2 linked regions of the Methylobacterium currus genome follow. The protein of the gene in region 1 binds, or shares a complex with, the protein of each later gene. Links are inferred from orthologs where the notes say so. Each region holds a gene or a part of one and is shown on either strand. Other genes may lie near its edges.

The links.
Region 2: the proteins of DA075_RS27615 (region 1) and uvrB are in contact, whole or in part, in a crystal structure (PDB 7EGT), measured with the Thermus thermophilus proteins. The link is inferred for Methylobacterium currus from one-to-one orthologs. Residues at the interface, in WP_096412145.1 of Thermus thermophilus: His654, Arg656, Phe657, Gln666, Asp668, Glu669, Lys680, Arg681, Leu682, Ser683, Lys685, Tyr686, Ala687; in WP_096411307.1 of Thermus thermophilus: Glu23, Leu25, Arg26, Asp27, Gly28, Glu29, Arg30, Phe31, Arg55, Glu326, Asp327, Phe328, Glu379, Ser382, Gln383, His398, Gly400, Arg401.

Annotation. Positions count from the first base shown.
Region 1 is NZ_CP028843.1:6,023,802-6,027,523, reverse strand. Bases 473-3,514 are described here. They hold DA075_RS27615 (ATP-dependent helicase), read left to right. Parts: upstream 473-843; coding sequence 844-3,186; downstream 3,187-3,514. Other genes in these bases: DA075_RS27620 (hypothetical protein), read right to left, coding at 473-669. In the rest of the region: DA075_RS27625 (thioesterase family protein), read left to right, coding at 1-398; more of DA075_RS27620, read right to left, coding at 421-472; DA075_RS27610 (PhoH family protein), read left to right, coding at 3,619-3,722. UniProt on the Escherichia coli protein: A helicase with DNA-dependent ATPase activity. Unwinds DNA duplexes with 3'-5' polarity. Translocates on single-stranded DNA with 3'-5' polarity. Initiates unwinding more efficiently from a nicked substrate than double-stranded DNA.
Region 2 is NZ_CP028843.1:125,379-129,459, reverse strand. What follows is about bases 203-3,603. They hold uvrB (excinuclease ABC subunit UvrB), read left to right. Parts: upstream 203-601; coding sequence 602-3,403; downstream 3,404-3,603. Other genes in these bases: DA075_RS00580 (hypothetical protein), read left to right, coding at 3,549-3,603; DA075_RS38070 (PAS domain-containing protein), read left to right, coding at 203-529. In the rest of the region: more of DA075_RS38070, read left to right, coding at 1-202; more of DA075_RS00580, read left to right, coding at 3,604-3,788; transcriptional repressor LexA, read left to right, coding at 4,005-4,081. UniProt on the Escherichia coli protein: The UvrABC repair system catalyzes the recognition and processing of DNA lesions. A damage recognition complex composed of 2 UvrA and 2 UvrB subunits scans DNA for abnormalities.

The DNA.
Region 1 (3,722 bases):
GGCCCGACTACATGGAGACCGGTCGCGGCACGACCTTCGCGGCCGAGGTCCATGTGCGCTACCGCCGCGAGCTGATCCTGGACGATCCCGTGCGGGTGACGCTGCAGCTCATCGCCTTCGACGAGAAGCGGATCCACTTCTACTCCGAGATCCGCCACGCCACCGAGGGCTGGGTCGCCGCCACCTCCGAGAACCTGTCCCTCCACGTCGATCCGGCGACGCGGCGCGTGGCGCCGTTCCCGGAGGACATCCAGGCCAATCTCTCGGTCATGCTCGGCTCGCATGCCCGGCTGCCGCGGCCCGACGATCTCGGCCGGGTGATCGGCGTCCCGGCCCGCGGCCATGCCCGGCCGGACACCATGGCCTTCGCGGCTGCCGGCGCCCGGGTGAGGCACTGACGGGTCGGCGACCCGTGACGGGTCAGCGACCCGGCACGATGATCGGCGCCGGCGGCGGCGGCAGGCTCTGCTGGCGCTGGATCTGGCCCTGAAGCTGGTTGGTCTCGAACCGGTTCTGCTGCTGGATGCTGCGTGACTCGGCCCGCGATTCGATCGAGCGGTTGATCCCCTCGACGGATTGCTGGGAGCGGTTGGCGGGAACCTGATTCTGCGCCAGCGCCGGGAACGGCATGGCGACGAGCGCCAGGATCAGGAGGCTGTGGGCGCGCATGGGATACCTTTCGAAAACCGATGGCCTGTCCGTGAGGGACGACGCCGAGGTTCCTGCAAGGTTCCGGTGCGAGGGTGCGGTACAAGGGTGCGGTACAAGGGTGCGGTGCTCGGCGAAAGAGGGATGCGCCCACCGCTCTCGACGCCGTTCGCGTTTTGGTCCAGTGATGCGGGCATGACTCGCGACTTCCCGGCCGGGACCGCCCCCACCTCGATCTCCGCCCGCGCCCGCGCTGCGGTGGTGCCCCAGGACGCGCCCTATCTCACGGGGCTCAACCCCGAGCAGCGCCGCGCCGTCGAGGCGACGGAAGGGCCGGTGCTGGTGCTCGCCGGCGCCGGGACCGGCAAGACCCGGGTGCTCACCACCCGCATCGCCCACCTGATCGCCACCGGCCGCGCCCGGCCCTTCGACATCCTGGCGGTGACCTTCACCAACAAGGCCGCCCGGGAGATGAAGGAGCGCATCGGCGCCCTCATCGGCCCGGCCGGGGAGGGGATGCCGTGGCTCGGCACCTTCCACGCCATCGGCACCAAGATCCTGCGCCGCCACGCCGAGCTGGTGGGCCTGCGCTCCGACTTCACGATCCTCGGCACCGACGACCAGCTCCGGCTGCTGAAGCAGGTGATCGCCGCCGCCGACCTCGACGAGAAGCGCTGGCCCGCCCGCAGCCTCGCCGGCACGATCGACGGCTGGAAGAACCGCGGCCTCGGCCCCGAGCAGGTGCCGGCGGGCGAGGCCGGCGCCTTCGGCTTCGGCAAGGGCGGAACGCTCTACGCCGCCTATCAGGAGCGCTTGCGGGCACTGAACGCGGTCGATTTCGGCGACCTGCTGCTGCTCTGCCTTCGGCTGTGGCGCGAGAACCCGGATGTGCTGACCAATTACCAGCAGCGGTTCCGCTACATCCTGGTCGACGAGTATCAGGACACCAACGTCGCCCAGTATCTCTGGCTGCGCCTGCTGGCGCAGGGCCACCGCAACGTCGCCTGCGTCGGCGACGACGACCAGTCGATCTATGGCTGGCGCGGTGCCGAGGTCGACAACATCCTGCGCTTCGAGCACGACTTCCCCGGCGCGCTGGTGGTGCGGCTGGAGAACAACTACCGCTCGACCGGCCACATTCTGGCCGCCGCCTCGGTGCTGATCGCCCATAACGAGGGCCGCCTCGGCAAGACCCTGCGCACCGACAGCCCGGAGGGCGAGAAGGTCACGGTCACCGGCGCCTGGGATTCGGAGGAGGAGGCGCGCCTCGTCTGCGAGGAGATCGAGAGCCTGCAGGCCAAGGGCCACGCGCTGTCGGAGATCGCCGTGCTGGTGCGCATCTCGGCGCAGATGCGCGAGGTCGAGGACCGCTTCGTCCAGCTCGGCCTGCCCTACCGGGTGGTCGGCGGCCCGCGCTTCTACGAGCGGGCCGAGATCCGCGACGCCCTGGCCTACCTGCGCATCGTCGCCAACGGCTCTGACGACCTCGCCTTCGAGCGGATCTTCAACACGCCGAAGCGGGGCTTGGGCGACGCGACGCTCCAGGCGCTGCACGGCCTGGCGCGGCGCGCCAAGGTGCCGCTGCTCCAGGCCGCCCGCATGATGAGCGAGACCGAGGAGCTGAAGCCCAAGCCCCGCTCGACCCTGCGCGCCCTGTGCCAGAGCTTTTCCCGCTGGGCCAAGCTCCTGGAGGACCAGCCGCACACCGAGGTGGCGCAGACGATCCTGGAGGAATCCGGCTACACCGAGATGTGGCAGAAGGAGCGCACCGCCGACGCCGCCGGCCGGCTGGAGAACCTGAAGGAGCTGGTGCGCTCGATGGAGGAGTTCCCGGACCTCGCCGGCTTCCTCGAACACGTCTCTTTGGTCATGGATGCCAACGAGGCCGAGGGCGGCGACCGGGTGAGCCTGATGACGCTCCACGCGGCGAAGGGCCTCGAGTTCGACACCGTCTTTCTTCCCGGCTGGGAGAACGGCCTTTTTCCGAACCAGCGCGCCCTCGACGAGAGCGGTCGGGCGGGGCTGGAGGAGGAGCGGCGCCTCGCCCATGTCGGCCTGACCCGGGCGCGCAAGCGGGCCAAGATCTCCTTCGCGGTCAACCGGCGCATCCACGGCCTGTGGTCCTCGACCGTGCCGAGCCGATTCATCGACGAGCTGCCCGAGGCCAGCGTCGCGGTGCTCGACGCGCCCGCGAGCTTCTCGCAGGGCCCGTCGCGGTTCGACCGGCAGGCGCCGGCCTTCGGCTCGTCCTACTCCACCCCGGGCTGGCAGCGGGCTCAGGCCCAGGCCGCCGCCCAGGACCGGTTCGGCGGGGGCGGGCGCAGTGCGGCGCCCGGCCGGCGCGGGCCGCAGCAGATCGAGGGCACGCTGGTGGCCAAATCCACCGGCACGCCGTCGGCCTTCGAGCCCGGCGCACGCATCTTCCACACCAAATTCGGACCGGGCTCGGTGGCGGCCGTCGACGGCAACAAGCTCACCGTTGACTTCGACAAGGCCGGCCGGAAGATGGTCCTCGACAGCTTCGTCCAGCCGGGCTGAAGCGGTCCCGCGGGCGCCCGTCTGCGGGATCTACGTTCCGTCTGCGGGACCTCGCTCCCGTATGCGGGCCAACCGGGAGCGGCGATCAGGTGGCGAGCTCATCCGGCCAGCCGGTCCTCACGGTCCGCGCCGACGCCGCCCATCCTCCAGCGTCGGCTCACTCCACCTCTGTGTGGTTTTCATCACAATTCGTCGCTCCGTACGATGCCCCTCCGGTTTCGCAGGGGCATGGTGCGGCGCGACAATTGCTCGTTCATCATCGGCTGCTTACCCTGTCGGATGAAACAGGCGGACTTGTCCACCGCCTGCGTCAACCCCGACCGGAACCGTTGCGGCCGATGAGGCTTTGAGTCGTCACAAGACCAAAGGAGATCTGGGACACGAGAGGGCACACGATAATCGGCACCGCAAGTCCAGTGGGAGTGTTGATCCGTGAAGAGACGACGCGCACGACTTGAACTGGTTGATGACCGCCCGATCCGGGTGCACCGCACTCGCTTCGAGGAAGAGCGCAACCCGCCACCGATCCAGCCGAT
Region 2 (4,081 bases), 5.9 Mb from region 1 along the record:
CACCGGCCTGACCCAGCAGGAGTTCCACGACGACTGGACCCGGATCCTGGTGCCGGAGGAGCGCGCCCGCACCCACGATTACGTCCTCTCGCGGGTCGAGGCCGGGCAGCCCTTCGTGGTCGAGAACCATCTGGCCCTGGCCGGCGGCGAGCGCGGCCTGTTCCGGGGCGTGTTCGTCCCGGTGCGCGGCACCGACGGGCGGATCGAGACCTGGGCCAGCCTGAATTCCCGGATCGACCGGATCCGCCCGGTCCCCATAGCCCCCGTCCCCCCGGGCGCGGTGCGGCACGGCCTGGAGCAGGCGGTCCAGGGCGCGCATCTGCGCGCCGCCCGCGGGCTGCTCGGCTGGTCGATGACCGACCTCGCCGAGGCCAGCAGCCTCTCGCTCTCGACCATCCGGCGCCTGGAGGAGGGGAACGAGGGGCCGGCGGCCCGCAGCCGCCACGCCGCGGTCGAGGCCCTGCGCCGGGCCGGCATCGGCTTCGTGCTCGTCGCGGGCGACGCGATCGCGGTCGCCAAGGTGCGGTGAGCCGCACGAGGTGGTCAAGGTGCGGTCACGAGAGCCCTTTCCGGCTCCGGCAGGGGTTGCCATATGGGGTTCATGCCCGCCCCCAAGAAGCCCCGCCTGTCGACCGGCAAGGCCTCGAAGCCCGAGCTGAAGCCGCTCGATCCGTTCCTCGCCGAGCTCTTGAACCCGGCGCTGAACCGCGACCGCCTGCCCGCCATCGAGCCGCCGCCCGAGCCACCGAAGCGCGGGCGTCCGCGCAAGGACGCGGCCGACGTCAAGCCACCCTCCGGCAAGGCACCCTCTGGCAAGGCACCCTCCGGGCCTGCCCGCAAGGGCAAGCGCGTGCAGGAAGCGACCCCCGCCGGCTTCGGCGAGGCGCCGCAGGCCGCCTTCGCGCACGGCACGGCGGCCGATGTCGAGCCGGCGCTGGCCCAGGCCCTCGGCCTGCGCGAGCCGGACGGCGAGGCGGTGGAGGAGCGCGGGTCGCTCGCGAGCGAGGGCGTCTCGGCCACGGTCGACGCGCTGACCAGGCTCCTCACCGAGGGCAACCCGCTGTTCAAGAACGGCGAGCTGTGGCGCCCGCACCGCCCCGAGCGGCCGCAGAAGTCCGAGGGCGGCGTCCCGTTCCGCCTCAAGTCCGACTTCACGCCGGCCGGCGACCAGCCCCGCGCCATCGCCGAGCTGGTCGCCGGCGTGAAGGGACAGGAGCGCGACCAGGTGCTGCTCGGGGTCACGGGCTCGGGAAAGACCTTCACGATGGCCAAGGTCATCGAGGAGACCCAGCGCCCGGCCCTCATCCTCGCCCCCAACAAGACCCTGGCGGCGCAGCTCTACGGCGAGTTCAAGAGCTTCTTTCCCGACAACGCCGTCGAGTATTTCGTTTCGTACTACGATTATTACCAGCCTGAGGCCTATGTTCCGCGCTCCGACACCTTCATCGAGAAGGAATCGTCGATCAACGAGCAGATCGACCGGATGCGCCACTCCGCCACCCGGGCGCTCCTGGAGCGCGACGACGTCATCATCGTCGCCTCGGTCTCGTGCATCTACGGCATCGGCTCGGTCGAGACCTATACGGCGATGTCGTTCACGGTCAGCCTCGGCGAGAAGATCGAGCAGCGGCAGCTCGTCGCCGACCTGGTGGCGCTGCAATACAAGCGCATCCAGTCCGACTTCGCCCGCGGCACCTTCCGGGTGCGCGGCGACGTGATCGAGCTGTGGCCGGCCCACCTGGAGGACCGCGGCTGGCGCATCGGGCTGTTCGGCGACGAGATCGAGTCGATCTCGGAATTCGATCCGCTCACCGGCAAGACCATCAACACGCTCAAGTTCGTCAAGGTCTACGCCAACAGCCACTACGTGACGCCGCGCCCGACGCTGCAGCAGGCGGTCAAGGGCATCAAGGACGAGCTGAAGTGGCGGGTCGAGGAGCTGACCCGGATGGGCCGGCTGATCGAGGCCCAGCGCCTGGAGCAGCGCTGCACCTTCGACCTCGAGATGATCGAGGCCACGGGCGCCTGCAACGGCATCGAGAACTATTCGCGATACCTCACCGGCCGGAAACCCGGCGAGCCGCCGCCGACCCTGTTCGAGTACCTGCCCGACAACGCCCTCGTCTTCACCGACGAGAGCCACGTCACGGTCTCGCAGATCGGCGGCATGTACCGGGGCGACTTCCGCCGCAAGGCGACGCTCGCCGAATACGGCTTCCGGCTGCCCTCCTGCCTCGACAACCGCCCGCTGCGGTTCGAGGAATGGGACGCGATGCGCCCGCAATCGATCCACGTCTCGGCGACGCCGGCGAAGTGGGAGCTGGAGCAGACCGGCGGCGTCTTCGCCGAGCAGGTCATCCGGCCGACCGGCCTCGTCGACCCGGTGATCGAGGTGCGCCCGGCCCGCTCCCAGGTCGACGACCTCTTGGGGGAGGTGAAGGAGGTGGCGGCCGCCGGCTACCGCACGCTGGTGACGACGCTGACCAAGCGCATGGCCGAGGACCTGACCGAGTACCTGCACGAGAACGGCGTGCGGGTGCGCTACATGCACTCGGACATCGACACCCTGGAGCGCATCGAGATCATCCGCGACCTGCGGCTCGGCGCCTTCGACGTGCTGATCGGCATCAACCTCCTGCGCGAGGGCCTCGACATCCCGGAATGCGCGCTGGTCGCCATCCTCGACGCCGACAAGGAGGGTTTTCTCCGCTCCGAGACCTCGCTGATCCAGACCATCGGCCGCGCCGCCCGCAACGCCGAGGCCCGCTGCATCCTGTACGCCGACCAGGTCACCGGCTCGATGGAGCGGGCGATGGCGGAGACCGAGCGCCGGCGCAAGAAGCAGCTCGCCTACAACGCGGAGCACGGCATCACGCCCCAGAGCGTGAAGCGCAACATCGCCGACATCCTGGAGAGCGTCTTCGAGCGCGACCACGTCCAGGTCGATACGGGGCTGGCCAAGTCCGCCGTGACGGTGGGCCACAACCTCAAGGCGGTGATGGCCGACCTCGAGAAGCGGATGCGGACGGCCGCCGCCGACCTCGACTTCGAGGAGGCGGCGCGCCTGCGCGACGAGCTCAAGCGGCTCCAGGCCACCGAACTCGCCATCGCCGACGACCCGATGGCCGGACAGGCCGAGGTCGAGCGCGAGGCCGGCCGCTTCGGCGCCAAGCGCAAGCGCAGGGGGCCTGACTCCTTGGGGCCTGAATCCCTGAGCTACGGCCCCGGCGGCAAGGGTACCTCCGACGAGGGCACCCGCATCCGCGAGCCCGACCTCGACGACATGGGCCCGGGCACCGACCGCGAGGTGCCCTTCACCTACGCCGAACGCCCGACCGGCCGCTCGACGCAGGGCTTCCCGGGCCAGCGGCCGAAATACAAGGGGCGCAAGGGGCGGGGCTGAGGGGCGAGGGGAGCGCTCGTCGTGGAAGCCGCCCGGCCATGCCGAACCGGCTTCGATGGAGCCATTCCGGCTCCTCGTATGCCCACGCCCGTCGGCGAGAGGAGAGCGTCGGACGAAGTCGATCCTGGGTGCCGGCATCGTGGCGGTGATCCTGCTTCCCGCGCCCGTGCTGGCGCAGGCGGCGCAGACGACCGCCGCCGGCCTGCGGTTGCCCCAGGTCATTGCCGGCAAGTCCCCGGCGCCCGATGCCGGCAGGGACGTCGCCGCCGCTCCTCCGGCGCATGTCGACTCGCTGGCGGACGACGTCAACCGGCCGCTCTCCGCGACCGCGGAGCCGCCGCCCGACCCGCTCGTCACGCACCGGCCGGAGCCGGCCCGCCGATAGCGCCCGCGGAACGTCTCTCCGGCAGTGAGCCGGCCGGTTTTCCCCCGAGGACACGCCCGGTTTGCCTGTCCGACATCGCCCGAACTGGCCGGGTTCTCTCCCCTCTGCTGCGTTCGCGCGCCGCAGTGTCAGACCCGCTTGCGGAACACTTGCGGAACGCTTACCATGTTCGCGATTTGTTTCCGGAGCGCGCCAGCGCGGGGATGAGAGTGTCACATGCTCACGCGTAAGCAGTTGGACCTGCTCCGCTTCATTCAGCAGAGAATGCGCGAGACGGGTGTCCCCCCGTCCTT